4 regions of the Bradyrhizobium diazoefficiens genome follow, and region 1 is predicted to be linked to each of the others. Evidence: predicted binding sites of a transcription regulator. Region 1 holds the regulator's gene; each other region holds the start of a gene.
What was found. Region 1 encodes PhoB, which activates phosphate uptake and scavenging genes when phosphate is short. Its sites were predicted from a motif close to TGTCATNNANCTGTCAT; they were not measured.
Positions count from the first base shown of each region.

Region 1 (7,713 bases):
GCTGCGCGCCCGCGTCGGCATGGTGTTCCAGAAGCCGACGCCGTTCCCGATGACGATCTACGAGAATATCGCGTTCGGCATCCGTCTCTACGAGAAGATCTCGAAATCGGAGATGGACGACCGCGTCGAGAAGGCGCTGCGCGGCGGCGCGCTGTGGAACGAGGTCAAGGACAAGCTCAACGCCTCCGGCCTGTCGCTCTCCGGCGGCCAGCAGCAACGCCTCTGCATCGCCCGCACGGTCGCGGTGCGGCCCGAGGTGATCCTGTTCGACGAGCCCTGCTCGGCGCTGGACCCGATCTCGACCGCCAAGGTTGAGGAGCTGATCCAGGAGCTGTCCGAGAACTACACGATCGCGATCGTGACCCACAACATGCAGCAGGCGGCGCGCGTCTCCGACAAGACCGCCTTTATGTATCTCGGCGAGTTGATCGAGTTCGACGACACCAGCAAGATCTTCACGTCGCCGACCGACCGGCGTACGCAGGATTACATTACCGGCCGGTTCGGCTGAGGAGACGGGACATGGGTTCTGAACATACCGCAAAGGCCTTCGACACCGACCTCCAGGAACTCACTCGCCTGGTCGCCGAGATGGGCGGCATCGCCGAGCGCATGATCGTCGATTCCGTCGACGCGCTGATCCGCCGCGACGTCGCGCTCGGCCAGCGCGTCGTCACCATCGACGCCGAGCTCGACGCGCTCCAGAAGAAGATCGAGGAGCGCGCCGTGCTCACGATCGCCCGCCGCCAGCCGATGGCGGTGGACTTGCGCGAAATCGTCGGCGCCATGCGCGTCGCGACCGATCTCGAGCGCATCGGCGACCTCGCCAAGAACATGGGCAAGCGCGTCGCGGCGCTGGAGACGGATTTCCATCCGCTCAAGCTGTTCCGCGGCCTCGAGCACATGACCGACCTCGTACAGCAGCAGGTCAAGTCGGTGCTGGACGCCTATGCCGCGCATGATCTGCCGGCGGCGATGGCGGTGTGGAAGGGCGACGAGGAAGTCGACGCCATCTGCACCTCGCTGTTCCGCGAACTCCTCACCTACATGATGGAGGATCCGCGCAACATCTCGTTCTGCATCCATCTGATGTTCTGCGCCAAGAACATCGAGCGGATCGGCGACCACGCCACCAACATTGCCGAGACCGTGTTCTACATGATCGAAGGCCAGGCCATCACCGACAAGCGACCGAAGGGCGACATGACGACCTTCGCTACGACGGTCCCCAATACTTGAAATACTTGAATCCTTAAGGAGCGACGACCCCATGGGCGCACGCATTATGGTGGTTGAGGACGAGGAAGCTCTGACCGAGCTTCTCCGCTACAACCTCGAAGGCGACGGCTATGACGTCGAGACGGTGATGCGCGGCGACGACGCCGACACCCGCCTCAAGGAGCACATCCCCGATCTGATCGTGCTCGACTGGATGCTGCCGGGCCTGTCAGGCATCGAGCTGTGTCGCCGGCTGCGCGCGAGGTCCGACACCAAGCAGCTGCCGATCATCATGCTCACCGCGCGTGGCGAGGAGAGCGAGCGGGTGCGGGGCCTTGCGACCGGCGCCGACGATTACATCGTCAAGCCGTTCTCGGTGCCCGAGCTGCTGGCGCGCGTGAAGGGCCTGCTGCGGCGGGCGAGCCCCGAGCGGCTCGCTACCGTTTTGGCTTTCGGCGACATCGAGCTCGACCGCGAAAAGCGCCGCGTGGCGCGCTCGGGCCGGCCGATCGATCTCGGCCCGACCGAATATCGCCTGCTGGAGTTCTTCCTGGAGCACCCCGGCCGCGTGTTCTCGCGTGAGCAGCTGCTCGACAGCGTCTGGGGCCGCGACATCTATATCGACGAGCGCACTGTCGACGTCCATATCGGCCGTTTGCGCAAGCTGCTCAATCTCGGCCGCGAGCAGGACCCGATCCGCACCGTCCGCGGCGCGGGTTATGCGCTCGATGATCGATTCGCGAAGGCCGAGCAGGCGTAGTTGATTTAGCGAGCTATTGCCGCAACATCGGTGTCGTCCCGGACAAGCGTAAGCGTAGATCCGGGACCCATAACCACAGGACTTGTTGCGTGAAAAAGGTAGCTCCGAGTCCCCGTAACCACATCTTGCGGCGGTTGTGGGTCCCGGATCTGCGCGCGCTGTTGGCGCGCTTGTCCGGGACGACATCGGACGTGTTGAGCCGTCATCATGTAACGGATGCAATCAGCCAGATCAGCTAACTCAGCGCGGGCCCGGCTTCGCCGGCGCACGCCTGCGATCCGCTGCCGGCTGATACGCCACCCGTGAGTGCTGCGCGCAGTAGGGCAGCCCGGAGAGCGCCTTGCCGCCGCAGAAGAAGAAATCCGGGCTCGAGGGATCGCCGACCGGCCAGTGGCAGGTCGCCTCGTTCAATTCGAGCAGCGACAGCCGCTGGCTCATCGGCACCACGTTGTCGTAGGTGACCGGTTCAGCCTCGACCTCGACCTCGAAGGCCTGCGCCAGCGCGGTGTTGCCGCGCGCGATGGGCCTGCTCACCCGCATCATGTGCTGCGCGGGACGTGCCTTGCGCGGCCGCGGAGCTGCCGAAGACGGGCTCTTGGCGCGGCCGGACAGGCCGAGCCTGTGCACCTTGCCGATCACGGCGTTGCGGGTGACATTTCCAAGCTCAGCGGCGATCTGGCTGGCCGAAAGTCCGGCCTCCCAGAGCTTTTTCAGCTGCTCGACGCGATCATCCGACCAGGTCAAAACGGTCATTGCACCCTTTCCTTCGTCGCGCGCCTACCATCCTGGGGCCGCACAACGAATGCCTAAGCCTCGAAAAACCCGTGCCGCCAGAATCCCTTAAGGCTCGCCGGGCGCAATGAGACGCCCGAACGTTTACGCCGGTACATGAGGACTCTTGGGATCAGAACCGCTGCACGAGATGTCGTATCTGACAAGCCAAACGCTACAATATGGCGTGAGTCACGCGCAAGAGTCCGCCGACTCGCTTCCACATGTTCCGTGGCCAAAACTCCGCAAATCTGGCACCGCAAGACTACGGAATCAGCGTTTCGCGGGGCTTTCCGGGCGGCATTGACACTCGTGGCGCCAAGCATAAGATAGTCACGCGTGCCGCCCTTAAAAGGCGGCACGTTTCGTTTTCCGGACCAATGATGCGCTGCGCAACGCACGTTCAGGCCGTCCGAAACATCCAAAGAGATCATCATGGCCAACAGCGTAGCGCCGCATTTGCTCCCCGTTTTCGCCAGGACCGACATCGGTTTTGAGCGCGGTGAAGGCGTCTGGTTGATCGCAACCAATGGCGATCGCTATCTCGATTTCACTTCGGGCGTGGCGGTGAATGCGCTCGGCCATGCCCATCCCGCGCTGGTGAAAGCCCTTCAGGAGCAGGCCACAAAACTCTGGCACATGTCGAACCTGTTCCAGAGCCCGGACGGCGAGAAGCTTGCCGCGCGCCTGTGCAACGAGAGTTTTGCGGACTTGGTGTTCTTCTGCAATTCCGGCGCCGAGGCGCTGGAGGGCGTGATCAAGCTGGTCCGCCACCATCACTTCTCCAAGGGGCATCCGGAGCGCTATCGCATCATCACCTTCGAAGGTGCCTTCCACGGCCGCACGCTGGCGACGCTGGCTGCGACTGGCTCTGCAAAATATCTCGAAGGCTTTGGTCCGCCGATGGACGGCTTCGACCAGATCCCGCATGGCGACATCGAGGCCGTGAAGAAGGCGATCGGTCCGCAGACCGCCGGCATCCTGATCGAGCCGATCCAGGGCGAAGGCGGCGTGCGCTCGGCGACGCCTTCTTTCCTCAAGGCGTTGCGCCAGCTCTGCGACGAGAAGGGCCTGCTGCTCGCCTTCGACGAGGTGCAGACCGGCATGGGCCGCACCGGCGATCTCTTCGCCCATCGCCGCACCGGCGTCACGCCTGACGTGATGTCGCTGGCGAAGGCGCTCGGCGGCGGCTTCCCGATCGGCGCGGTGCTGGCGACCGCGGACGCGGCCTCCGGCATGGGGCCCGGCTCGCACGGCTCGACCTTTGGCGGCAATCCGCTGGCGATCTCGGCTGCGAACGCCGTGCTCGACGTCATGCTCAAGCCCGGCTTCTTCGACCACGTGCAAAAGATGTCGCTGCTGCTCAAGCAGAAGCTCGCCTCGGTGATCGACCGCCATTCCGATGTCGTCAGCGAGGTCCGCGGCGAGGGGCTCCTGATCGGCATCAAGGCCGTGGTGCCGTCGGGTGACCTGGTCGCAGCGCTGCGCAACGAAAAGCTGCTCACCGTCGGCGCCGGCGACAATGTCGTGCGCTTCCTGCCGCCCTTGATCGTCACCGAAGCCGAGATCGAGGACAGCGTCGGACGGCTCGAACGCGCCTGCGCTGCGCTGTCCGGTAGCAAGCGGGCGGCAAGCTGATGAGCAAGGGTCCCAAGCACTTTCTCGATATCAACGAGCTGCCGCTGTCGGAGCTCAAGAACATGCTCGCGGCCTCCTCCGCCATGAAGGCGAAGCAGAAGGCGCATCAGCCGGTCAGGCCGCTCGAAGGCAAGACGCTGGCGATGATCTTCGAGCGTCCGTCGACCCGAACCCGCGTGTCGTTCGATGTCGCCATGCGCCAGCTCGGCGGCGAGCCCATCATGCTTACCGGCGCCGAGATGCAGCTCGGCCGCGGCGAGACCATTGCTGATACCGCGCGCGTGCTGTCGCGCTATGTTGACGCCATCATGATCCGCATCCTCAATCACGAGGCGCTGCTGGAGCTCGCGGCGAACGCGACCGTGCCCGTCATCAATGGCCTGACGCGGCGGTCGCATCCCTGCCAGGTGATGGCCGACCTCATGACCTTTGAGGAACATCGCGGCCCGATCGAGGGCAAGACGGTGGCCTGGACCGGCGACGACAACAACGTGCTGGCGTCCTGGGCGCACGCGGCCGAGCGCTTCAAGTTCCAGCTCAATGTCGCAACCCCGCCGGAGCTCGCTCCGAAGAAGGTGATGCGCGATTTCATCAAGGCCAACGGCGCGCCGATCATGCTCGGCACCGATCCCGAGGCCGCCGTGAAGGGTGCCGATTGCGTCGTCACCGACACCTGGGTGTCGATGGGCGACAAGGAAGGCGAGCACCGTCACAACGTGCTCAAGCCCTACCAGGTCAATTCGAAGCTGATGTCGCTGGCGAAGCCCGACGCGCTGTTCATGCACTGCCTGCCGGCCCATCGCGGCGAGGAGGTCACCGACGACGTGATCGACGGCCCGCAATCGGTCGTGTTCGACGAGGCCGAAAATCGCCTGCACGCGCAGAAGGGCATTTTGGCCTGGTGTTTTGACGCGGTGAAGTAGGTTCGGCACGGTGTTGGTGTCGTCCTGGCTTTCCGCCAGGACGACACTGAGTTTGTGCTTCATTCGTGCGGTCTAACGCACGTCCGAGGTGCCCTCGTACCCCCTTCCATTTCCACTCTCCGACCCCAGATAAAGCGCCATGGTTTTCCAATCCCCTGACATGAAAACCGGGCCCGAAGGCCCGGTTCGCGCGCCATCCGCGGTTCCCATTGACGACGCCGTGCTGCCTTACGAGGTCGACGCGCTCGATGTGCGCGGGCGGCTGGTGCGGCTCGGCCCCGCACTCGATGAGATCCTGACCAAGCACGATTATCCCGCGCCCGTGGGCAAGCTGCTCGGCGAGGCCATCGTGCTGACGACGCTGCTCGGCTCGGCGCTGAAATTCGAGGGCCGCTTCATCCTGCAGGCCCAGACCGACGGGCCGGTGTCGTTTCTGGTGGTGGACTATCAGGCGCCGGATCGCCTGCGCGCCTATGCACGCTTTGACGCCGAGCGCCTCGGTGACGCCAAGGATGCTGGCATGCATTCGGGTGCGTTGCTCGGCCGCGGCCATCTCGCCATGACCATCGATCAGGGGCCCGATATGAGCCGCTACCAGGGTCTGGTCGCGCTCGACGGCGGCAGCCTGGAAGACGCCGCCCACGAATATTTCCAGCGCTCCGAGCAGATCCCGACGCGCGTGCGCCTCGCGGTCGGCGAGGAGTGGCGCAGTAGCGACGGTGGCAAGCATCGCTGGCGCGCCGGTGGCATGCTGATGCAGTTTTTGCCGAAGGCGCCGGAGCGCGCGCGGCAGGCCGATCTGCATCCCGGTGACGCGCCCGATGGCGTCGAGGTGCACAGTGTTGCTGAAGACGATGCCTGGGTCGAGGCGCGCTCGTTGATCGAGACGGTCGAGGACGTCGAGCTGATTGATCCCGATCTCTCCGGCGAGCGGCTGCTCTATCGCCTCTTCCACGAGCGCGGCGTGCGCGTGTTCAATCCGCTTGTCCTGAAAGCGCAATGCTCCTGCTCGCGCGACGCGGTTGCGTCGATGCTGAAGAGCTTCTCGCCGGACGATCGTTCGGCGATGGTCAAGGACGACAAGGTCGTCGTGACCTGCGAGTTCTGCTCATCGGTGTACGAGTTCACGCCGGATGAGGCGGGAGTGGAGGACGCGTAGCACCGCCATAACCCGCGCTAATTCAGCACCCGCTTGTTATCCGGGCTGTCGAGCGAGAACGTCGGCACGTCGATCTCGAAACGTTCGCCGCTTGCGCTGACCATCTGGTAGCGGCCGGTCATGAAGCCGGAGGCCGTCGAGAGGGGCACGCCGGAGGTGTATTCGAAGCGCTCGCCGGGGGCCAGGGTCGGCTGCTCGCCGACCACGCCTTCGCCCTTGACCTCCTGCTGCCGGCCGGAGGCGTCGGTGATGATCCAGTGCCGCGTCTTGAGCTGCACGGTCTCGTCACCCGAATTGGTGATGACGATGGTGTAGGACCAGAAATAGCGCGAGCGGTCGGCCGACGACTGCTCCGGAACAAAGTTCGGCTCGACGGTCACTTCGATCTGGCGGGTCACGGCGCGGTACATGGCCGTCATCATAACGAAAACCCCGCCGGGAACCAAACGCCGCAGGTGGCCCTGGCGACATCGTCCCGCCAGAATTCACGAAGAAGTAGACCCCAATGTGATCCGGCCGCTTTGCGAGGCGGCGACTGGACCGATACACTCCTTTGAACGTCGCGATTTGCGGAAGGGTTTTTGGGCCCCGATGACCATTGCCGATCAAGTGACGGGATCGACGATCGCGGGAACCGCGGGGGCCAAACCTGCGGAGGCCAAAGCCGTGGCAGCGAAGCCGCGTGCGCCGGCGATCACGCTGCCCGCCATCGGCGAGCGCGAGCTCAGGCTCGACCTGTTCCGCGGGCTGGCGCTGTGGCTGATCTTCATCGACCATTTGCCGCCGAATCTTCTGACCTGGTTCACGATCCGCAATTACGGCTTCAGCGACGCCACTGAGATATTCATCTTCATCTCCGGATACACCGCCGCCTTCGTCTATGGCCGCGCCATGCTGGAGAGCGGCTTCGTCATTGCCACCGCGCGCATCCTGCGCCGGGTCTGGCAGATCTATGTCGCCCACGTCTTCCTGTTCACGATCTTCCTTGCCGAGATCTCCTACGTCGCGACCAGCTTCGAGAACCCGCTCTACACCGAAGAGATGGGGATCATGGATTTCCTCAAGCAGCCCGACGTCACCATTGTGCAGGCGCTGCTCTTGCGCTTCCGGCCCGTCAACATGGACGTGCTGCCGCTGTATATCGTCTTGATGCTGGCGCTGCCGCTGATCCTGTGGTCGATGAAGTGGCGGCCCGACGTCACGCTCGCGCTCTCGACCATCCTCTATGCGGTGACCTGGGATTT
Region 1 is NZ_CP067102.1:755,031-762,743, forward strand. Features, by position in the region: gene pstB (phosphate ABC transporter ATP-binding protein PstB) at 1-511, shown strand, start outside; gene phoU (phosphate signaling complex protein PhoU) at 523-1,239, shown strand; gene phoB (phosphate regulon transcriptional regulator PhoB) at 1,271-1,978, shown strand; gene JJC00_RS03490 (GcrA family cell cycle regulator) at 2,219-2,731, opposite strand; gene JJC00_RS03495 (aspartate aminotransferase family protein) at 3,185-4,387, shown strand; gene argF (ornithine carbamoyltransferase) at 4,387-5,310, shown strand; gene JJC00_RS03505 (Hsp33 family molecular chaperone) at 5,450-6,469, shown strand; gene apaG (Co2+/Mg2+ efflux protein ApaG) at 6,487-6,879, opposite strand; gene JJC00_RS03515 (OpgC domain-containing protein) at 7,061-7,713, shown strand, end outside.

Region 2 (7,713 bases), 2.4 Mb from region 1:
GCCTTTGGCGGGCCCTCAGGATGAGGACGGTGTACGCGGCAGCAGTTTCAGCAGGAAAAGGTGCCGCTTAGCCTCATCCTGAGGAGACCGCAGAGCGGTCGTCTCGAAGGACGAGGCGTGCGCTCAGGCCGTCCAACATCCCATATGCGATTGCCCTGCCCGCAAGCGGGAGAGGTTGCACCGAGCAAGCAGCAGGTTCGAACCCAACAAACATAGCAAAGGGGCAGAGCGGCAACGCTCTGCCCCTTCATGTCAACAAACAAAGCTTCATGGGATTGAGTACCGGAGACGGCCCAGGCGCCACCTCTCCCGAAGGGAGAGGTCGGATCGCATCGACAGATGCGATCCGGGTGAGGGGTTTTGGTCTTACGAGATGCCGCGGCCCCTCACCCGGATTGCACTGGACGATGCTTCGCATCGCCAGGCGCAATCCGACCTCTCCCCGCTGGGAAGAGGCGGACCGAGCACCCTCGCTCGCACCGTTCAATTGGGATCAAGCCACCAGCTCGGCGAACAGATCCGCGTCGACGTTGCCGCCGGAGAGCACGATGACCACGTTCTTGCCGGCGACGTCGAGCCGGCCGGCCAGCAACGCTGCAAGGCCCACCGCGCCGCCGGGCTCGACTACGAGCTTCAGCTCGCGATAGGCAAAGGCGACGGCCGCGCCGACTTCCTTGTCCGACGCGGTCACGCCGCGCGCCAAAAGCTTGCTGTTGATCGCAAAGGTCATTTCGCCGGGGATCAGGGCCATCAGCGCATCGCAGATGGTGCGGCCCGCCGGCGGATGCGGCTCGCGATGGCCTGCGGTCAGCGACAGACCGTGATCGTCGAACGCCTCGGGCTCGGCCACCACGATCTCGGCCAGCGGATAGCGCGCCTTCACGGCCGTGGCGACGCCTGCGATCAGGCCGCCGCCGGAGGCCGGCGCCACCACGATGTCGGGCGAAAGGCCGAGCGTTGCCATGTCCTCCGCGATCTCGCGGCCGGCGGTGCCCTGCCCCGCGATCACGAATGGATCGTCATAGGGCCTGACCAGCGTCGCACCGCGCCTCTCGGCGATGCCGCGCGAGATCGCCTCGCGATCGTCGCGGTCGCGATCGTAGAGCACGACCTCCGCGCCATAGGATTTGGTGCGCTCGCGCTTCGAGAGCGGCGCGTCCGCCGGCATCACGATGGTCGCGTGCATATCGAGGATCTTGGCCGCCGCCGCCACGCCCTGCGCGTGGTTGCCGGAGGAGAACGCGACGACGCCACCGGCGCGCTTGTCCTGCGGGATCGAGAACACCTTGTTAAAGGCGCCGCGGAACTTGAAGGAGCCGGTGCGCTGGAGCATCTCCGGCTTCAGGAACACTTTTGCGCCGACACGCTCGTTGAGCACCGGAAAGGACAACAGCGGGGTGCGGACGGCGAAGGGCGCGAGCACGCGCGCTGCGGCATCGATATCGGCGGGGCCGATCGGAAGGGGCTGTTCGGACATGGGGCGATGTTATCGCGCCCGATGAGGCGCGGGCAAGACACCTCCGCGCGAGGATTCCATAGCGTTTTCGAGCGAAGTGGATACCGGTTCGCGTGAAGAAAACGCGTCAAAACAAGAATCTACCCCACTCAGGCGACGTAGCGTGGCTGTTCCGAGCCGGTCCGGCCGGACAGCACGGCGCCGACCGCCCGGATGCTGTCCACAAAAGCCCTCGCCGAGGCCTCCCAGGTGTAATTGGCGGCGAATTCGACGCAGGCCTGCCTGGAAATGTCGAGCGCCGCGAAGCAGGCGTTGCGCAGGTCATTGTCCAGCGCGCCGACCGGCGCATCGCCGATGACGTCGCGGGGTCCCTTCACCGGGAAGGCCGCGACCGGCAGGCCGCTCGCCAGCGCCTCGAGCAGGACCAGGCCGAACGTGTCGGTCTTGCTCGGAAACACGAAGACGTCGGCTGCCGCATAGATGTCGGCCAGCTCCTCGCCGTGCTTCTCCCCCAGAAAAATCGCGTCGGGATAGGCCTCCTCCAGCGCGTTGCGCGCCGGGCCGTCGCCGACGATCACCTTGGTGCCGGGCAGATCGAGGTCGAGGAACGCCTCGAGATTCTTCTCCACCGCGACGCGGCCGACCGAGAGGAACACCGGGGCCGGCAGGCAGAGGTCGATGGCGCGGGGATGGAACAAATGGGTGTCGACGCCGCGTGGCCACAGCACGACATTGTCGAAACCGCGCTCGCCGAGCTCTCGGGCCAGCGCAGGCGTAGCCGCCATCACGGCGCGGCTCGGGCTGTGGAAGCGGCGCAGCGCCCGCCAGATCAGCGAGCCCGGAACCGGCACGCGCGCGCGGACATATTCGGGAAAGCGGGTGTGGAAGCTGGTCGTGAACGGCAGCTTGCGCTGGCGGCAATAGCGGCGGACCATCAGGCCGATCGGCCCTTCCGTCGCGATATGGATGCTGTCGGGCCGCGCTTCCTCGATCAGCTTTGCGATGCGCGCCGGGCGCGGCATCGCAAGCCGCACGTCGCGATAGCTCGGCATCGCAAAGGTGCGGAACGATTGCGGCGTCAGGAACGTGAACTCGACGCCAAACGTCGCGGCAGCGTCAGCGAGCTTGGTCAGCGTCCGAACCACACCGTTGACTTGCGGGTGCCAGGCGTCGGTCGCGACCAGGATGCGCATCAAGCAGCCCTTGCTGCCACCTGCGGAACTTGCGCCGGCTTCTGCAAATGGTCCGCCCAGGTGATGATCTCGAAACGTCCGTCATCGTGCTCGACGAGCGCGGTGCAGCTCTCGACCCAGTCGCCGCAGTTCATGTAACGGATGCCGTTCTCGTCGCGGATCACGGCGTAGTGGATGTGGCCGCAGATCACGCCATCGGCGTCATGACGCCGTGCTTCGGCCGAGAGCGCCTGCTCGAACGCGCCGATATAGTTCACCGCGTTCTTGACCTTCTGCTTGGCCCATTGCGACAGCGACCAATACGGTACCTTGAACATGCGGCGGAAGAAGTTGACGAAGCGATTCATCTGGATCGCGAAGTCGTAAGCCTTGTCGCCGAGATGGGCGAGCCAGCGCGCGTTCTGCACCACGAGGTCGAAGATGTCGCCGTGGATGACGAGATAACGCTTGCCGTCCACGCCGGTGTGGACGGTGTTCTCGACGACGTCGATGCCGCCGAAATGCGTGCCGTAATAGTTGCGCAGGAACTCGTCGTGATTGCCGGGCACGTAGATGATTTTGGCGCCCTTGCGCGCCTTGCGCAGCAGCTTCTGGACCAGATCGTTATGCGATTGCGGCCAGTGCCAGCTCGATTTCAGCGCCCAGCCATCGACAATGTCGCCGACGAGATAGATGGTGTCGGCATCGTGGTAGCGCAGAAAGTCCAGCAACAGGTCGGCTTGCGAGCCGCGGGCTCCGAGATGAACGTCGGAGATGAACAAGGTGCGAAAGCGCCTTTCAGGGCTCTCGTCACTCACATCGTAGCTTCCCATGCGACAGCCTGTAACAATGTCCCGTGACAGGGGGATGACCAATTGAACCTTTGAGGCACCCTCAGATACGAATCAAACCTCGCCTCGCCCTCCCCGCGAATATCAGTCGCATGCGACAATCAGGCGACATGAGGCGGCAAGGGGCGCCCGCAAAAAGCCCGGAACCGGATCGGCTTATTGGTTAACGGCAGGAACCATCGCGCCGCGCGAAGCCAGCGTCAGTAAAACTTGTGGAAATGATGGATCGGCCCGTGGCCGTGGCCGACACTGAAGCGGTCGGCCGAAGTGATCGCCGCGCTGATCCAGCTCTTGGCATTGCGCACGGCCGTCTCGAGATCCTCGCCCTTGGCAAGGCTCGCCGCGACCGCGGAAGACAGCGAGCAGCCGGTGCCATGGGTGTTTTGGGTGGCGACCCGCGGGGCGGCAAGCGCGATCGTTTTGTCGGCGCTGACGAGATAGTCGACGCTCTCGGTGCCCTCGCCGTGCCCGCCCTTGATCAGCACTGCGCGACAGCCGAGGCCGAGCAGACGACGCCCCTGGCTTTCGATTTCGGCCTCGCCTCGCGCAATCGGCTCGTCCAGCAGTGCGGCCGCCTCCGGCAAATTGGGCGTGATCACCGACGCCAACGGCATCAGCTTCGTGCGCAATGCCTCGACCGCCTCCGCGGCCAGCAGGCGATCGCCGGAGGTCGCGACCATCACGGGATCGAGCACGATATGGCCGGGCTTCCAGCGCGACAGCGCAGCAGCGATCGCATCAATGCTCTCGGCCTGCGCCACCATGCCGATCTTGACCGCGCCGACATCGAGATCAGAGAACACCGCATCGATCTGCGCGGTGACGAACGCAGCCGGCACCGCATGAATTCCGGTGACGCCTTTGGTGTTCTGCGCCGTCAGCGCCGTGATCGCAGACGCGCCGTAGACGCCGAGCGCGGCAAAAGTCTTCAGGTCGGCCTGAATGCCGGCACCGCCGCTGGAATCCGAGCCGGCGATGGTGAGCGCCACGGGCGTCGTCATGGGGTGATTTTCCGCGTTTTCGAAGCCAGGCTTTTCGAAGTCATGACCTGTCCTAGCGCGCCCCCCGAACCCCAGCAAGCCGGACCGGCCAGCGCCGGCGAATCAGGCCAAGTCTTACGGAGGATTGTCGTCCCGGAAACGTGCACATGCAGCGAAAATATGGCCCGGGCATCATCCGGCCTTGGCGCGCCCATCAAGATGAGTGAAATGTTGTTCGATTCGCTGGCGATGCGACGTTGCGGGCCGCCCCGGCCTGCAACCCTCACGGGATTGTATCATGTGGGCCTTTTTCGAACGTCTCCTCGATTCGTCGATGCTGTCACCGCTCGGCATCTGCCTGTTGTGGGAGCCCGAGCTGATCTGGCTGCACGTCGCCTCCGACGCCATCATCGCCATCGCCTATTTCTCGATCCCGTTCGCTCTCACCATTCTCGTCACCAAGCGGCGCGACCTCCAATTCGGCTGGGTCTACTGGGCGTTTGCGATCTTCATCATGGCATGCGGCCTGACACATGTGCTGTCGATCTACACGCTCTGGGTCCCGATCTACGGCATCGAGGGTATCGTCAAGGCGGTCACGGCTGCGGCCTCCATCTTCACTGCCGGTGCACTTTGGCCCCTGCTGCCGAAGATCCTGAAGATTCCCTCCCCGTTCGAGCTGCAGAAGGTTCAGGCCGCGCTCGAAGAAGAGGAGATCAAGAGCCGGGACGCGACGCTGCTGCTGCGGCAGGTCGGAGACGCCCAGCGCGCGATGCGCGAGAGCATGACGCGGCTCACCGCGGTCGTCGAGACCGCGGTCGACGGCGTCATCCTGTTCGACGCGCAAGCCCGCATTCTGCTGTTCAATCCCGCTTGCGAACGGCTGTTCGGCTATCGCGCTGCCGAGGTCATGAATCTCGACATCGGCATGCTGATGTCGAGCGAGGAGAGGCGCCCATCCGCCGGTCACGCGCGGCGCTTCGCAACCGGGGAAACCGCCGGCCTGCGCAAGGACGGGTCGAGCTTTCCGATGGATCTGTCGGTCGGCCAGGCGTGGCAGGACGGCGAGCTGATCTACGTCGGCATCATCCACGATTTGACCGCGCGCAAGCTGACCGAGCAGCAGCTCCAGCAGGCGCAGAAGATGGAGACGGTCGGCCAGCTCTCCGGCGGGATCGCCCACGACTTCAACAATCTCCTCACTGTCATCATCGGCAACGCCGAGCATCTCAGCGAGCAGCTCAAGACGCGGCCCGATTTGCGACAATTTGCCGACGACATCTGCGAGTCCGGCGAACGCGGCGCGGAGCTGACGCAGCGACTGCTGGCATTCAGCCGCCGCCAATTGCTCCAGCCAAAGCCGATCGATTGCCGCGAGTTGCTGGAGTCCATGCTCAAGCTGCTCAAGCGCACCCTGCGCGAAAACATTGAGATCAAGACGGCGTTCGGTCCTGGCACCATCCAGGCCTTTGCGGATCGCGCCCAGCTTGAATCCGCCGTGCTGAACCTTGCGCTCAACGCACAGGACGCGATGCCATCAGGCGGACGTCTGACGCTGAGCACCGAGCTCGCCGCAATCGACGAGGACTATCGCGCCCGGCACCCGGAGGTGGCATCCGGCGCCTACACGCTGATTTCCGTCACCGACGACGGCGAAGGCATGACGCCCGAGGTCATCGAGCACGCCTTCGAGCCGTTCTTCACCACCAAGGAGGTCGGCAAGGGTTCGGGGCTCGGGCTGAGCATGGTCTATGGCTTCGCAAAACAATCCGACGGCCATGTCTCGATCTATAGCGAACAGGGCCTCGGGACGACGGTCCGGATCTACCTGCCGCGCGCCGGCGGCGGACACTCGCCAACCGACATGCCGGACAGCGAAGATGCCGCGCCGCGCGGCCACGAGACTATCCTGATTGCTGAGGACGATCCGTTCGTGCGCTCCTCGGTGATCCTCCGGGTCGAGGCACTCGGCTATCGCGTCGTCGCCGCCGTCAACGGCCGGGAGGCCCTGCAACGGCTACGCGCCGACCCCGGCATCGACATGCTGTTCACCGATATCGTCATGCCCGGCGGGATGAGCGGCTGGGAGCTCGCCGACCAGGCTCGGCGAATTCGGCCGGACCTGCCGGTGCTGTTCACCTCCGGCTATGCGCTGGAGACCCTGGTCGAGCAGGGTCGCGCGCAGGCGCAGGCCGTCGTGCTGACCAAGCCCTATCGCAAGGCCGAGCTCGCCCAGCGGCTCAGGGACGCCTTTGCCGCGGCCACGGTGATTTCGTAGGGCAGAACCGGTATTGGCGCGCGGGCGGCTTATCCCCGCGGGCAGCAAGTCCGCTTGCTAAATCCGGACGGTTTTGGCCTATTAGCCGGAAGAATACGCCTTCGGAGTGACTGCAATGGTTCCCTTTTTCGTCCAGATCAAATGCAAGCTCGGCCAGTCCTACACGGTGGCCAATGCGCTCGCCGAAGCCGAGATCGCCTCCGAGATCTACTCCACCGCCGGCCAATACGATTTGCTGGTGAAATTCTATGTCGACAAGGACACCGACATCGGCCACTTCGTCAACGAGAAGGTGCAGGTGCTGCCCGGCATCCAGGACACACTCACCATCATCACCTTCAAGGCGTTCGGCACGAGCTAGTTGGGCGCGATCGGCGCAAGCTGCAGCGTTCAGCCGTCACCTTCCTTGCGCTTGGGCGGCGTCGGGCCGTCGATTGGCGGCAGCGACTTCAGGTAAGCGGCCATCGCGGCGCGATCCTCGGGTGTCAATTGCGCGAGGTTCTTGATCACCGGCCGCATCGAGCCTGATGCAGTGTCGCCTTCTGGCATGTCGCCGGTCTCGAGGAAGTCGGCAATATCTTTCTCACTCCAGCTACTGATGCCCTTCTGCGTGATGTTGGGCACCCAGCCTTTGCCCTCGGGATTGGGGCCGCCGGCAAAACGCTCGCCCCGGATGACACCGCCGAGGGCGTTGCGCGGGCTGTGGCATTCGGCGCAATGGCCGAAACCGTTCACGAGATAGGCGCCGCGATTCCATTGCACGGACCGCGCTGCATCCGCCATGAACGGCCGGACATCCATGAACAGCAATTTCCAGATGCCGACGTTGCGGCGGATGTTGAAGGGAAATGGCAAATCGTGGTCGCGCACCCGGCCGGGCACCGGCGGCAGCGTCTTCAGATACGCAAAGAGATCGCGGACGTCGTCGACTTTGGCGATGTGGTAGGAGGTGTAGGGAAACGCCGGGAAGTAGTGC
Region 2 is NZ_CP067102.1:3,141,366-3,149,078, reverse strand. Features, by position in the region: gene JJC00_RS14320 (threonine/serine dehydratase) at 494-1,477, opposite strand; gene JJC00_RS14315 (glycosyltransferase family 4 protein) at 1,606-2,649, opposite strand; gene JJC00_RS14310 (UDP-2,3-diacylglucosamine diphosphatase) at 2,649-3,461, opposite strand; gene thiD (bifunctional hydroxymethylpyrimidine kinase/phosphomethylpyrimidine kinase) at 3,680-4,480, opposite strand; gene JJC00_RS14300 (hybrid sensor histidine kinase/response regulator) at 4,758-6,737, shown strand; gene JJC00_RS14295 (Lrp/AsnC ligand binding domain-containing protein) at 6,853-7,098, shown strand; gene JJC00_RS14290 (c-type cytochrome) at 7,128-7,713, opposite strand, start outside.
Region 2: a site for PhoB is predicted at 3,485-3,501, ahead of JJC00_RS14310 (UDP-2,3-diacylglucosamine diphosphatase). Genes of this name have one in related genera too.

Region 3 (7,713 bases), 4.0 Mb from region 1:
GATCGCGAAGGCGCCGATATAAGCCCCCGCAACTCCGAACCACCCTTTTTCTCTTCAAGGACAAGATCATGGCCATCGAACGCACTTTCTCGATCATCAAGCCCGACGCGACCGCGCGTAACCTGACCGGCGCCGTGAACGCCGTGATCGAGAAGGCGGGCCTGCGCATCGTCGCGCAGAAGCGCATCCGCATGACCAAGGAACAGGCCGAGACGTTCTATGCCGTCCACAAGGCCCGCCCGTTCTTCGGCGAACTCGTCGAGTTCATGACGTCCGGACCGGTCGTCGTCCAGGTCTTGGAAGGCGAGAACGCCATCGCCAAATACCGCGACGCCATGGGCGCGACCGATCCGTCCAAGGCGGCGGACGGCACCATCCGCAAGCTCTACGCAAAGTCGATCGGCGAGAATTCCGCCCACGGCTCGGACGCTCCGGAGACCGCCGCGATCGAGATCGCGCAGTTCTTCTCGGGCAACGAGATCGTCGGCTGAGCCGTCAGCCGATAAGTTAAGTCGACGGGGGCGAAAGGACTGATTGTGAACTGGCTCTGGCAGATCTTCGATCCCGCCACGATCGGGGCATTCTTCACCCAGTTCCGCAATGAGATGGCCGAACCGACCTTCTGGATTGCGGTCGGCAAGATCATCTGGATCAACATCCTTTTGTCCGGCGACAATGCGCTGGTGATCGCGCTTGCCTGCCGCGGCCTGAAGCCGCGGCACCGGCTGTGGGGCATGGTGCTCGGCGCCGGCGCCGCGGTGCTGCTGCGGATCATCTTCACCGGCATCGTCGCGAGCCTGATGGCGCTGCCGTACCTCAAGCTGGTCGGCGGCCTCGCCCTGATCGTGATCGCGGCAAAGCTGCTGGTGCCGGAAAATGAGGACGAGGACGGCGTCGAGTCGGCCTCGCATCTGTGGCAGGCGGTGCAGATCGTCGTCGTCGCCGACATCGTGATGAGCCTCGACAACGTCATTGCGGTCGCCGCGGCCGCAAATGGCAGCGTGCCGCTGCTGGTGCTCGGCCTGGCCATCAGCGTGCCCCTGATCGTCGCGGGCGCGGCGCTGATCATGGCGTTGCTCGCGAAGCTGCCGATCCTGGTCTGGGCTGGTGCTGCGCTGCTCGGCTGGATCGCGGGCGAGGTGATCGCGACCGATCCCGGCGTCGCGCCGAAGCTGCACACGCTATCCGAAGGTCCGTTCGGCGCCTCGCTGGACAAGATGCTCGGCACTCTGCACATCCCGCCGCAATTCGCCCATGGCGGCGGTGGCGCCGAATATCTCTGCGCCGCGCTCGGCGTCGTCGTCGTGCTGCTGGTCGGCTCGATCTGGCGCCGGCGCAGCCTGAGCCACGCCGCGCTCGAAGCCTCCGAGCAGCACGCCAAGGTCTCGGTGGAATAAAATCTTGCGAGGAAGAGGTGCTTCACCTCTCCCGCAGGAGAGGTGAACTAGCGCCGCACGATCGATCCGCTGCGCGCGATCAGGCGGGCGAGCTGCTTGAAGCGGCTGCCGACGCGGTCGGCGACGAGGTCGCCGAGCCTGTGCTCGAACACCAGCATCAGATTGCGCCCCTGGTTGCGGAAATGCGTGGCGGGCAGCACGCCCGGGCGCGCCGCCGAGATCAGATGCGCGACACGGAACGCGGCGCCCAGCAAGCGGGCGCGTTCGAGCTGGGCCGGCGTCAGCAGTTCCTGCATAGTCAGCGGCGGCTGGTTCTCCTCGCTCAGGCCGGCATAGCGATAGAACACCGACAGGCCGACGAAGGCGCGCTCACGATGGTCGATCGCGCCGAAATTGGCGTTGACCACGAGACTCAGCGTCTGCTCGCCGCGATGGTCGGGATGGACGCGCCAGCCGATGTCGGACAGAAGACAGGCGGTGTGGCGCAGGCGGCGATCTTCCTCGGTCTCGCGCAGCTTCACCACGCGTGCCAGGCGATCGGTCCAGGCCATCAGCTCGCGGGCGTGCTTGGCCGAGCGTGACAAGAGCTGGTTCAGCTCTTCGGCAGCGCAGATCAGACCGTCCTTGTTGCGCTCCGCCTCGGACAGCTTCTCGTGCAGCAGCCCCTCGCGCACGCCGAAGGTCGAGAATACGATGGTCTTCGGTTTTGCGACCCGGATGATGTGCTCGAGCACCAGCGCCGCGTAGGTGAGGAGAGGGCGCCGCGCATCGGCGACGACCTCGATGTCGGCGAGCATGTCGACGGCGGCGAGGCGCCGCAGGCGGCGGGCAAAATCGAGCGCCTCGGCCGCGGGAATCGAATAGCCGTGCATCACCTGGAGCGGATAGCCGCTCTGGATGATGTGGATGCGGGCGAGCGCACGCCAGGTGCCGCCGACCGCGTAGAAGGTGCGGCCGCGGCCGGCGGCGAACTGCGGCACCTCGTCGATCGCCTCGCGCACGATGCGGTCGGCGCGCTTCAGCGATTTGTGGGCGAGGTCCTGCAACGCGAGGCCGCCGAGCGGCAGGGTGACGCCGCTGCGCACGCTGTTCCCGCGCACGTCGATCAGCTCGAGCGAGCCGCCGCCGAGATCGCCGACAATGCCGTCGGGGCGGTGAATGCCCGAGATCACGCCGAGCGCCGACAGCTTCGCTTCGCGCGGTCCGGACAGGATCTCGATCTTCACGGCGCAGATGCGCTCGGCTTTCGCGATGAAGTCGGGGCCGTTGGATGCGTCGCGGCAGGCCGCGGTCGCAATCGCAAACACGCGGCCGACCTGCATCACGCGGCACAACGCCCGAAAACGCTTCAGCGAGGTCAGCGCCTTGTCGACGGCGTCGGGCGCGAGCAGGCCCGTGCTCTGCACCTCACGCCCGAGGCCGCACAGCGTCTTCTCGTTGAAGATCGGAATCAGGCTCCGTGTCAGTCCCTCGTAGACGACGAGACGAACCGAGTTTGAGCCGATGTCGATGACCGCGACGCTAGCGCCACGCTTGCGCGGCGGTTTCAAGGTAAAGCTCTCCGGTCAGGACTGATGGCGTTCGTTTCGGCGCGTGAGACGACGCGGCGAGGATTCCTTGAGCGACTTTCCACGGCCAGACAGACTCGGATTTGTCATGAAGTAGTTGTGGACGTTGAAAGGCTCCTCGCCCTTCGCGGTCTTCATACGCGTTGAGGACCCGTCCGGCAACAATTGCCAGCTCTGCTCATTATCCTTCAGATTCGCCACCATGATCTGCTCGAGAACCTGCTGATGCACCGTGGGATTTTGCAGCGGACACAGCACCTCGACGCGGCGGTCGAGGTTGCGCGGCATCATATCGGCCGACGAGATATACACAGCCGCTTTCGCACTCGGCAGGCCCTGGCCCATGCCGAAGCAGTAGATTCGGCCGTGTTCCAGGAAGCGTCCGATGATCGACTTGACACGGATGTTCTCCGACAGGCCGGGAATGCCGGGTCGCAGGCAGCAGATACCGCGCACCACGAGCTCGACCTGCACGCCCGCCTGTGACGCCTCGTAGAGCGCGTCGATGATATCGGGGTCGACCAACGCATTCATCTTCATCCAGACCGCGCCGGGCTTGCCGTGACGCACGTGCTCGGTCTCGCCCTGGATGTGCTCGATGATGCGCTTGCGCAGGGTCAGCGGCGACACCGCCATCTTTTCCAGATCGCTTGGTGCTGCGTAGCCCGTGATGAAGTTGAACACGCGCGCGGCGTCGCGGCCGATGGTCGGTTCCGAGGTGAAGTAGGAGAGGTCCGTATAAATACGCGCGGTGACCGGATGATAGTTGCCGGTGCCGGTATGGACGTAAGTGGTGAGGCTGCCACCCTCGCGACGCACCACCATCGAGAGTTTTGCGTGCGTCTTCAGCTCGAGGAAGCCGTAGACGACCTGCACACCGGCGCGTTCGAGGTCGCGCGCCCAGCGGATGTTGGCTTCTTCGTCGAAGCGCGCCTTCAATTCGATCAGCGCGGTGACGGATTTGCCAGCCTCGGCCGCTTCGGCCAGCGCGCGCACGATCGGCGAGTTGTTGGAGGTGCGATAGAGCGTCTGCTTGATCGCGACGACGTCAGGATCGCGCGCGGCCTGTTGCAGGAACTGCACGACCACGTCGAAGGATTCGTAGGGGTGATGGACCACCAGGTCCTTCTGCCGGATCGCGGCAAAGATGTCGCCGCCATGCTCGCGCACGCGCTCGGGATGGCGCGGCACGTAAGGGGTGAATTCGAGGTCTGGCCGGTCGAGACGGGTGAGCTGCGACAGCTCGTTCATGGCGAGCACGCCGTCGACCAGGAACACCTCATCGTCGGCCGCCGAGAGCGCGTGCTGCACGAAGCTGCGCAGCTGCTCCGGCATCTTGGCGTCGATCTCGAGCCGGATCACCGACCCGCGGCGGCGGCGCTTCAGCGCGGTCTCGAACAGGCGGACGAGGTCTTCGGCCTCTTCCTCGATTTCGAGCTCGGAGTCGCGGATGATGCGGAAGGCGCCCTGGCCGTGGAGATTGTAGCCGGGAAACAGGCGATTGATGAAAAGGCCGGTCACCTGCTCCAGCGAGATCAGGCGCACCACCTTGCCGTCGCCCGGCAGGCGGATGAAGCGGTCGATCTTGCCGGGCATGCGGATCAGCGCGTTCATCTGCTTGCCGTCGATGGCGCGCGTGAGCTGGAGCGCGATGGTGAAGCCGAGGCTGGGGATGAACGGAAACGGGTGGGCCGGATCAATCGCCAATGGCGTCAGCAGTGGGAACACGTTGTTGAGGAAATAATCCTCGAGCCAGGTCCGCTCCGCCTTGGTGACCTCCTTGCCGTCGACCAGCACGATGCCGACGTCGGCGAGCGTGCCGCGCAAATCGGCCCAGATCGCCTGCTGGTCGGAGGCGAGCCGGGAGACGGTGCGGTTGATCAGCGCGAGCTGCTCGGAGGGCGTCAGGCCGTCGGGGGCACGTTCAGCGATGCCCTCGCGCACCTGTGCCTTGATGCCGGCGACGCGGACCATGAAGAACTCGTCGAGGTTATTTGCGGAAATCGACAGGAATCGCACCCGCTCCAGCACGGGGTGGCTGGGATTGACCGACTCCTCGAGGACGCGGCGGTTGAAATGCAGCCAGGAGAGCTCGCGATTGATGAATCGCTCGGGGCTCGAGGCAATCGGCGGCAGGCCCTCGGTTTCCGTGGCTTTCTCTTTTGTTTCAATTGCTTGCACGGAGTCCATGAGAAGTCGGTCCATCCAGTTCGCCGCAATCTGCGACTTATGCGCAAAACCGGCCGGAGCATGTGTTAGCGCGATGACGTTTCGATGACATTGATGTTCCGCCGCGGCATCGCGTCAAGCGGCGCTAAGGGGATTCGGCGGTCAGGCGTCCCGGAGCAGCTCGGCGGCGAGCGCCCGGGTGACGGGGCGGCCGAGCCGCAGCGCCTCACCGTCGAGCAGCTCCACGGCGCGCCGGGCGGCGGCCGACGACCGCTCCAGCCGGGTCGCGAGGTAGCTCACCACGCTTTCGTCCACGGCGAGCTGGCGGTCGGCGCAGAATTTGACGATCAGGCCGCGGAACAGCTGGTCGTCCGGCGGCGCAAGTGAAATCACGGGAATCGTCCGAAGCCGGGACCTGAGGTCGCGGAGCTCGACCTCCACCGCCGCCGGCGCCTCGCGTCCGGTGAACAGCACATAGGCACCGTCCTCGCGGGCGAGGTTCATCAGATGGAAGAGGGCGCGCTCGTCAAAATCCCCGGCCTTGAGATCCTCGACCACCAGCGCGCCGGTCGCGAGCGCGCCGGGGACGCTGGCTGCGGTCAGCGCATTGGCCGTGGTGGAGCGGGCGCCGGCCTCCTCGGCCCAGATCGTGGCGAGATGGCTCTTGCCTGAGCCTTCGGGGCCGGCGAGCCACATGACCCGGTTCGGCCATTCCGGCCAGCCATCGATCAGGGCAAGGCCGGCAGCATTGGCAGGGCCTTCGAGAAAATTGTCCCGGCTGAGGCTCTCCGCGTGCGGAAGCGAAAACGCCAATTGTCGGGGATGAACGCGGCCTGCCACGCTTGCTTTGCTCCGTGCCGGCGCGCCGGCTTTGCTTGAAAAGATTCGGGTATATCGGGCGGGAGTTGGCCTTTTGCGGGGCCGTTTCCCAGCTAGCTCTCATTTGCCGTCGATCGTGCTCATGTGCTGTAGCCACTCGACGAGATAGAGTGACACCGAAGAGAGCGTGAACACCGTGACCAAGCCCATCAGGATCATATCATAGGGCGCCGCCTGGAAGCCGAAGGCAAGCGCGGCCAACACCAGGGCCGCGTAGGCGACCTGAGCTGCTGTGTTTAGCTTGGATACTTTCGACGGCTTCATCTCGACCGGCTTGTCGAACAGCCAGGACACGATCACGGCCGTGACGATCATGATGTCGCGCGACACCACCAGGATCACAATCCAGCGTGGGATGTCGCCCCAGATGCCGAGCGACAGGTAAATCGAGACCAGCAGGGCCTTGTCGGCGAGCGGATCGAGCAGGGCGCCGAGCTCGCTCGCCATGTTGAAGCGCTTGGCCAGGAAGCCATCGACGGCATCGCTGATGCCGGCGATCAGGAAGACGGCGAATGCCACCTCCATTTGGCTCGACACGATGGCCCAGACGATGATCGGGACCAGCATGATGCGGCCCAGGGTAATGATATTCGGAATACTCACGCGGCGCTTCCCGGCACCCGGTCTGACCTCGAAATCCGGCCCCTTGGAGGCTGAACCGGTTGATATCTACATACTATAGGGCGGGGCGCCACGCTTGCCATTGCGTGTCCCCGGAATTCGACGTAACCAGCCGCAAACCCACTGGAAATCGGGCATGACCGACCGCAAAAACGGCCTCACTTACGCCGATTCAGGCGTCGATATCGACGCGGGCAACCGCCTGGTCGACCTGATCAAGCCGATGGTGCGTGCCACCGCACGGCCCGGCGCCGACGCCGAGATCGGCGGATTCGGCGGCCTGTTCGACCTCAAGGCGGCCGGCTTCAAGGACCCCGTCCTGGTCGCGGCCGCCGACGGCGTCGGCACCAAGGTCAAGATCGCGATCGAGACCGGCCTGCATGGCGGGATCGGCATCGACCTAGTCGCCATGAGCGTCAACGACCTCGTGGTGCAGGGCGCCGAGCCGCTGTTCTTCCTCGACTATTTCGCCTGCGGCAAGCTCGACCCGGAGGCGACCGCCGCGATCGTCGCCGGCGTTGCCGAAGGCTGCCGCGAATCCGGCTGCGCCCTGATCGGCGGCGAGACCGCCGAAATGCCCGGTCTCTACAAGGACGGCGATTATGATCTCGGCGGCTTTGCCGTCGGCGCCGCCGAGCGGGGCACGCTGTTGCCGCGCAAGGACATCGCCGCGGGCGACGCCGTGATCGGCCTGGCCTCGTCGGGCGTGCACTCCAACGGCTTCTCGCTGGTGCGCAAGATCGTGGAACAGTCCGGCCTCGGCTTCGAGGCGCAGGCGCCGTTCGCGCCGGTCATGACGCTCGGGGGCGCGCTGCTGACGCCGACGCGGCTCTACGTCAAATCCTGCCTGCGCGCGATTCGCGAAACGGCTGCGGTGAAGGGCCTCGCCCACATCACCGGTGGCGGCTTCACCGACAACATTCCGCGCGTGCTGCCGGCACATCTTGGCGTCGGCATCGATCTGGCGCGCCTGCCGGTGCTGCCGGTGTTCAAATGGCTGGCAGCGCAAGCTGGCATCGCCGAGCTCGAAATGCTCAGGACCTTCAACTGCGGCATCGGCATGATCGCGATCGTCGAGC
Region 3 is NZ_CP067102.1:4,853,248-4,860,960, reverse strand. Features, by position in the region: gene ndk (nucleoside-diphosphate kinase) at 69-491, shown strand; gene JJC00_RS22815 (TerC family protein) at 537-1,397, shown strand; gene ppx (exopolyphosphatase) at 1,445-2,947, opposite strand; gene JJC00_RS22805 (RNA degradosome polyphosphate kinase) at 2,963-5,155, opposite strand; gene JJC00_RS22800 (DnaA ATPase domain-containing protein) at 5,297-5,974, opposite strand; gene JJC00_RS22795 (CDP-alcohol phosphatidyltransferase family protein) at 6,074-6,616, opposite strand; gene purM (phosphoribosylformylglycinamidine cyclo-ligase) at 6,771-7,713, shown strand, end outside.
Region 3: a site for PhoB is predicted at 5,229-5,245, ahead of JJC00_RS22805 (RNA degradosome polyphosphate kinase). Genes of this name have one in related genera too.

Region 4 (7,713 bases), 3.9 Mb from region 1:
CGCGCTGCTCAAGAAGTAAGACCAACAGCCCGCCGGCAGCTCACCGGCGGGCGCTACTTTGGGAACGCCGAAGGGACTGGGTGCTGGATCGATGCAGGCTCTCTACGCACAGCTACTGGTGGGACTGATCAACGGCTCGTTCTACGCGTTGCTCAGTCTCGGGCTCGCCGTCATCTTCGGCATGCTCAACATCATCAATTTCGCCCATGGCGCGCTCTACATGATGGGCGCCTTCGTCGCCTATTTCCTGCTGAACCTCGGCGGCATCAATTACTGGTGGGCGCTGCTGCTGGCGCCGATCATCGTCGGCATCTTCGGCATGATCCTGGAACGGACCATGCTGCAATGGCTGACCGGGCTCGACCATCTCTACGGCCTGCTGCTGACCTTCGGCATCGCACTGATCGTGCAGGGTGTGTTCCAGAACTACTTTGGCTCCTCCGGCATGCCTTACGCCATTCCGGACCAGCTCAAGGGCGGCATGAATCTCGGCTTCATGTTCTTACCCGTCTATCGCGGTTGGGTCGTCATCTTCTCGCTGGTCGTGTGTATTGCGACCTGGTTCCTGATCGAGAAGACGCGGCTCGGCGCTTATTTGCGTGCCGCCACTGAAAATCCGACGCTGGTGCGCGCCTTCGGCATCAACGTGCCGCGCATGATCACATTGACCTACGGCCTCGGCGTCGGCCTCGCGGCGCTCGCCGGCGTGCTCTCGGCACCGATCAACCAGGTCCGGCCGCTGATGGGCGCCGACCTCATCATCGTGGTGTTCGCGGTGGTGGTGATCGGGGGCATGGGATCGATCATGGGCTCCATCATCACCGGCTTCGCGCTCGGTGTGATCGAGGGACTGACCAAATATTTCTATCCCGAGGCCTCCAACACCGTCGTCTTCGTGCTGATGGTGCTGGTGCTCTTGGTGAAGCCAACGGGATTGACGGGAAGGGCAGCCTGATATGACAGCCTTGACGGACGACACGCTGCCGATGACCCCGCGCGCGATGCGGGACGAGATGATCGTGTTCGCGGTGATGGCGCTGCTGCTCGCGTCGGTGCCCTTTACGGGAGTCTATCCGTTCTTCGTGATGCAGGCCCTGTGCTTCGCGCTGCTCGCCTGCGCCTTCAATCTTCTGATCGGCTATGGCGGTCTGCTGTCGTTCGGCCACGCGATGTTCATGGGCACCGCCGGCTATTGCAGCGCGCACGCGCTGAAAGTATGGGCGTTGCCGCCCGAGCTCGGCATCCTCGTTGGTATCGCTGCGGCATTCGGGCTGTCGCTCATCACCGGCTACATCTCGATCCGCCGCCAGGGCATCTATTTCTCGATGATCACGCTGGCGCTGTCGCAGCTGCTGTACTTCATCTACCTCCAGGCGCCGTTCACCCATGGCGAGGACGGCATCCAGGGCATTCCGCAGGGGCACATGTTCGGCGTCCTCGACCTGTCCAAGCCGACCGTGCTCTACTATGTCGTGCTGGTCGGCTTCCTCGCGGGCTTCCTGCTGATCTACCGCATCATCAACTCGCCGTTCGGCGAGGTCCTGAAGTCGATCCGCGAGAACGAGCCGCGCGCCATCTCGCTCGGCTACCGGACCGACCAGTACAAGTTCCTGGCGTTCGTGCTGTCGGGGACGCTGGCAGGCTTTGCCGGCGCGCTGAAAGTGTTCGTGGCGCAGAACGCCTCGCTCACCGACGTGCATTGGTCGATGTCGGGCGAGGTCGTGCTGATGACGCTGGTCGGCGGTCTCGGCACTATTTTCGGTCCGGTGGTCGGCGCCTTCGCGATCATCGCCATGCAGCAATATCTGGCCGGCTTCGGCCAGTGGGTGACGGTGATCCAGGGCTCGATCTTCGTGATCTGTGTGCTCACCTTCCGCCGCGGCGTCGTTGGCGAAGTCGCCCATTACTTCCGGCGGTCGCTCTAAATCATTGATATCGCAGCAGTTTGATTGGTGCGTGAAAGCGGTGGATGAGCCGGCTTCGCGGGCGTGAGATGACACGCGCGTGGAGCGAAAATGGTCTATGACAGTTTTATGACGGCCCGTTCGGGCCGGGCCATTTCCAACCGGTAGCCTATCCCCATGATGCGATGGTTTCGCGCGTTCCTGCCCAAGGAAGAACGGTTCTTCGACCTGTTCGACCGCCACGCCCAGACCGTGATCCAGGGTTCGATTGCACTTCAGGGCATGCTCAACGGAGGCGAGGAGACGCCGGTCTATTGCCAGCGCGTCAACCAGTTCGAGAACGACGCCGACAACATCACGCGCGAGGTGCTGACGGCGGTGCGCCGCACCTTCATCACGCCGTTCGACCGTGGCGACATCAAGAATCTCATCACCTCGATGGACGACGCCATCGACCAGATGCAACAGACGGCCAAGGCCGTGATGCTGTTCGAGGTTCGCAGCTTCGAGCCGCCGATGCGCGAGATCGGCGGGCTCCTGATCGAATGCGCCAATCTGGTCGGCCGTGCGCTGCCGCTCATGCAATCGATCGGCCCGAACGTCGCGATGCTGTCGGCGATCACGGAAGAGCTGGGCAAGCTGGAGGGCCGCGTCGACGACCTCCACGACATCGGTCTGAAGGAGCTGTTCCACAAGCATCGCAACGGCAATGCGATGGATTTCATCGTCGGCGTCGAGATCTACGACCATCTCGAAAAGGTCGCCGATCGCTTCGACGACGTCGCGAACGAGATCAACAGCATCGTCATCGAGCAAGTTTAGGGCAGGGGCCGCGCCGTGGATGCTGCGTTGGGTCTTCCCGTCCTGGTCGGACTGATCGCCGTCGCACTGCTGTTCGACTTCCTGAACGGCCTGCACGACGCCGCCAATTCGATCGCGACCATCGTCTCGACCCGGGTGTTGCGGCCGCAATTCGCGGTGATCTGGGCTGCGTTCTTCAATTTCGTCGCCTTCATGGTGTTCGGTCTGCACGTTGCCCAGACCATCGGCACCGGTATCATCGATCCCGCGATCGTCGATGCCCAGGTGATCTTCGCGGCGCTTGTCGGCGCCATCGTCTGGAATCTCGTGACCTGGGCGCTCGGTATTCCGTCCTCGTCCTCGCACGCGCTGATCGGCGGCCTCGTCGGCGGCGGGATGGCCAAGGCCGGACTATCGGCGGCGGTCTGGAGCGGACTGACCAAGGCGGTGCTGGCGATCGTGCTGTCGCCGCTGGTCGGCTTCCTCCTGGCGATGATGCTGGTCGCGATCGTGTCCTGGGCCTCGGTGCGCTCGACACCGTTCGCGGTCGACCGCGCCTTCCGTATCCTGCAATTTGCCTCCGCTTCGCTTTATTCGCTCGGCCATGGCGGCAATGACGCGCAGAAGACCATGGGCATCATTGCCGTGCTGCTCTATTCGCAGGGCCATCTCGGCGGCGAATTCACGGTGCCGTTCTGGGTGGTGCTGTCCTGCCAGGCCGCGATGGCGCTGGGCACGCTGATGGGCGGCTGGCGCATCGTCCGCACCATGGGCCTGCGCATCACCAAGCTGACGCCGATGCAGGGCTTTTGCGCCGAGACCGGGGGAGCTGTGACCCTGTTCATGGCCACCTTCCTCGGCGTTCCCGTCTCGACCACCCACACCATCACCGGCGCCATCGTCGGCGTCGGCGCGGCCCGCCGCGTCTCGGCGGTGCGCTGGAACGTGGCGAGCTCGATCGTCTATGCCTGGGTGATCACGATCCCGGCCTCGGCCATCGTCGCGGCGCTGAGCTGGTGGGCGGTCCAGATCTTCAGGTAACGAGCTTCAGCCCGACGATGCCGGCAACGATCAGGCCGATGCTGGCGAGGCGAAGCGCGGTGGCGGGCTCGCCGAGCAGGATGATGCCGAGCGCCGCGGTGCCGACCGCGCCGATGCCGGTCCAGACGGCATAGGCGGTTCCGACGGGCAGTGACTTGAGAGCGAGTCCGAGCAGGATCACGCTGCCGGCCATGGCCGCGAGCGTGATGACGGACGGAACCAGCCTGGTAAAACCCTCAGTATATTTCAGGCCGATCGCCCAGGTGATCTCAAGAAGACCGGCGAAGAACAGGATGCTCCAGGCCATGACGACCCTCCATTCAAGGCAGGGTCGTCCCCGCGGACATGACTTGTGAAAAGGAGGGCCGTCCCTCCCAAAAGGGCGATATGGGGCTGGCCGGAACGCTCTGCAATCACCAAATCAGGCTTGATCAGGCCCATTTTCCCTGCCAAACGCTCCCGCCATGTCCGACATCGCCACCACAGCCGAATCGCCGGCCCGTTCCCCGCTTGCCGCTGAAGTGTCGCGGCGGCGCACTTTTGCGATCATTTCGCATCCGGACGCCGGCAAGACCACGCTGACCGAAAAGCTGCTGCTGTTCGGTGGCGCCATCAATCTGGCCGGCCAGGTCAAGGCCAAGGGCGAACGGCGCAACACCCGCTCGGACTGGATGAAGATCGAGCGCGAGCGCGGCATTTCGGTCGTGACCTCGGTGATGACCTTCGAGTTTGAAGGTCTTGTCTTCAACCTGCTGGACACACCGGGTCACGAAGACTTTTCGGAAGACACTTATCGTACGCTGACTGCGGTCGATTCCGCGGTCATGGTGATCGACGCCGCCAAGGGCATCGAGGCGCGGACCCGCAAGCTGTTCGAGGTGTGTCGTCTTCGAGATATCCCGATCATCACCTTCATCAATAAAATGGATCGCGAGAGCCGCGACGTGTTCGAGCTGCTCGACGAGATCGAGAAGACGCTGGCACTCGATACCACGCCGATGACCTGGCCGGTCGGCCGCGGCCGCGACTTCCTCGGCACCTATGACGTCGTCAATGGCGGCGTACGCCTGCTTGAAGGCGGCGGCGCCAAGACGGGCGCTGCGCAGCAGATCGAGATCGCTGAGCTCGCCAAGCTCAATGCGAACCTCGACGTCTCCGGGGTGAAGGACGAGCTTGAGCTCGTGACTGAAGCCTCAAAGCCATTTGAGCTCGACGCGTTTCGCGAGGGCCATCTGACGCCGGTTTATTTCGGCAGCGCGCTACGCAATTTCGGTGTCGGCGACCTCCTCGAAGGCCTCGGCAAGTTCGCGCCCGAACCGCGTGCCCAGGACAGCGATCAGCGCAGGGTCGAAGCGACCGATCCGCGCATGAGCGCCTTCGTTTTCAAGATCCAGGCCAACATGGATCCGAACCACCGCGACCGCATCGCGTTCGCGCGGCTCTGCTCCGGCAAGCTCAGCCGCGGCATGAAGGCGAAGCTGGTGCGCACCGGCAAGAGCATGCCGCTGTCGAGTCCGCAATTCTTCTTTGCCCAGGACCGTTCGGTCGCGGACGAGGCTTTTGCCGGCGACGTCGTCGGCATTCCCAATCACGGCACGCTGCGCATCGGCGATACGCTGACCGAGGGCGAGGATTTCAACTTTGTCGGCGTGCCGAGCTTCGCGCCTGAAATCGTCCGCCGTGTCCGTCTCACTGACGCGATGAAGGCGAAGAAGCTGAAGGAAGCGCTTCAGCAGATGTCGGAAGAGGGCGTCGTGCAGGTGTTCCGTCCGCGCGACGGCGCGCCGGCGCTGGTTGGCGTGGTCGGCGCGCTGCAGCTCGACGTGCTCAAGGCGCGGCTGGAAGCGGAATATTCGCTGCCGGTCGAGTTCGAGGTGAGCGAATTCCAGCTCGCGCGTTGGGTCTCTTCGGAGGATCGCAAGAAGCTCGACGCGTTCCTCGCAGCAAACACCTCGAGCATCGCCGACGATGTCGACGGCGATCCCGTGTATCTGGCCCGGAACGAGTTCTATCTCGGCTACACCAGGGAACGCGCCGAGGGCATCGAGTTCACCAACGTCAAGGACGTCAAGAAGAAGGGGTAGGGCGCGCCCCGGCGGCTCAAGCGCGAGCATGTGAACGGCCGTGGGCTTGACGCTTTCACGGACAGTGCCACGTTTCACTGACGTGACATGGTGAGTTCAAAGCATGTGGCGCGGCATTCTCGTTCTTGTTCTGCTGGCGGTCTCGACGACCGCGGCCGACGCGCAGCGCCGCCAGATCAATCCGATTCCGTTTGCGCATGAGCCGTGCAGTGTGCTCGACGGCCGGCCCTGCACGCCGTCCTATTGCAGTCCGCTTGAACCCGGACCCTGCATCCCCGAAATCGACTATCCCTACGGGCAGAACCTCCAGCTCACGATTCAGAGCGTGCCGTCCGAGGCCGACCGCGCCAAATACGAAAAGCCGGATCACGATCTCGATACGATCGGCGACCTCTTCGCCGAGCTGCGCACCTGCTGGTCGCCGCCATCTGACAATGCGCGGACGGGGATGCAGATGTCGGTGCGCTTCAGCTTCAACAAGACCGGCGGCCTGATCGGCCCGCCGCGCCTGACATACGCGACCGCAGGCGTCCCGGCCGATACAAGGACGACCTATCTCAACGCGATCAATTCATCGCTGAACGCCTGCCTGCCGCTGAAATTCACCAGCGGTCTCGGTGGCGCTCTGGCCGGGCGTCCGATCGCGATCCGCTACGTCGATAATCGCGAGACTGGCAAGTAGCGCATCAGTTGCGACCGACGGCCAATCGATGATACGCCATAAGCGGGGACGCTGGTTGAGGGGAGGATGTCGTGGGTCTGCTGGTCATGATCCTGGGGCTGGTGCTGTTTTTCGCCGCCCATGTTTTCACAACGAAACGTGACGCGCGCGCGCAGGCGATCGCGCGGCTAGGCGAGGGGACCTACAAGATCCTCTATGCGGTGGTCTCGCTTGCGGGGCTGGCGCTGATCGTCTGGGGCTTTGGCCACTATCGTGCGACCGGCTGGATCGATGTCTGGTACCCGCCGAAGGCGCTGAAGCACATCACGGTTGCGCTGATGCTGCCCGCCGTGATCCTGGTGGTCGCGTCATATTTGCGCGGACGCATCTATGCGACGCTGAAGCATCCGATGCTCGCCGGCGTCAAGCTCTGGGCGGCGGCGCATCTGCTCGCCAATGGCGATCTCGGCTCCATCATCCTGTTCGGCTCGTTCCTGGGCTGGGGGGTCTATGACCGCATTTCGCTCAAGCATCGCACCGACCCCGGCGCGCCGCCGATTCCGGTGGGCGGCGTCACCAACGACCTGATCGCGGTCGCGGTCGGCGTCGTCGCCTACCTGGCGCTGGCGTTTGCGTTCCATCCTGTCGTGATCGGCGTTCCCGTCATGGGTAGCTAGCCGATCAGCGCAAGACAGCGGCCGCGTGCCCGTGCGCGGAAGGTGACAAAAGCAACAAGCCAAGGGCCCTCCGATGGACTGGTCGAAATCTCTGATCCCGCCGATGCGGTTTGAGGCGCGTTTTGGCGATCGGGTGGTCCCGGCCTTCACCGATCGACCGGCTCATCTCTGGGCGATGATTGCCGAGGCTTGCGCGCGCAACGGCGATGGTGAAGCGCTGGTCTGTGGCAATGTCAGGCTCGGCTGGCGGCAGGCGGCGGAGCAGGCCGCGCGGATTGCATCGGGCTTTCGCAAGCTCGGCCTGCAACGCGGCGACCGTGTTGCGATCCTGCTCGGCAACCGCATCGAATTTCCGCTGCTGCTGTTCGCCGCCGCGCATGAGGGGCTGGTCACGGTGCTGCTCAGCACGCGCCAGCAGAAGCCGGAGATCGCGTATGTTCTCAGCGATTGCGGCGCCAAGATCCTGATCCACGAAGCGGGTCTCGCCGAGCGGCTGCCCGATGCGCAGGATGTGCCCGATGTGGTCCACCGCATCCCCATCGACA
Region 4 is NZ_CP067102.1:4,924,898-4,932,610, reverse strand. Features, by position in the region: gene JJC00_RS23190 (ABC transporter substrate-binding protein) at 1-19, shown strand, start outside; gene JJC00_RS23185 (branched-chain amino acid ABC transporter permease) at 92-955, shown strand; gene JJC00_RS23180 (branched-chain amino acid ABC transporter permease) at 957-1,925, shown strand; gene JJC00_RS23175 (DUF47 domain-containing protein) at 2,082-2,726, shown strand; gene JJC00_RS23170 (inorganic phosphate transporter) at 2,742-3,746, shown strand; gene sugE (quaternary ammonium compound efflux SMR transporter SugE) at 3,739-4,053, opposite strand; gene JJC00_RS23160 (peptide chain release factor 3) at 4,211-5,830, shown strand; gene JJC00_RS23155 (hypothetical protein) at 5,934-6,512, shown strand; gene JJC00_RS23150 (NnrU family protein) at 6,584-7,168, shown strand; gene JJC00_RS23145 (class I adenylate-forming enzyme family protein) at 7,242-7,713, shown strand, end outside.
Region 4: a site for PhoB is predicted at 2,023-2,039, ahead of JJC00_RS23175 (DUF47 domain-containing protein). Genes of this name have one in related genera too.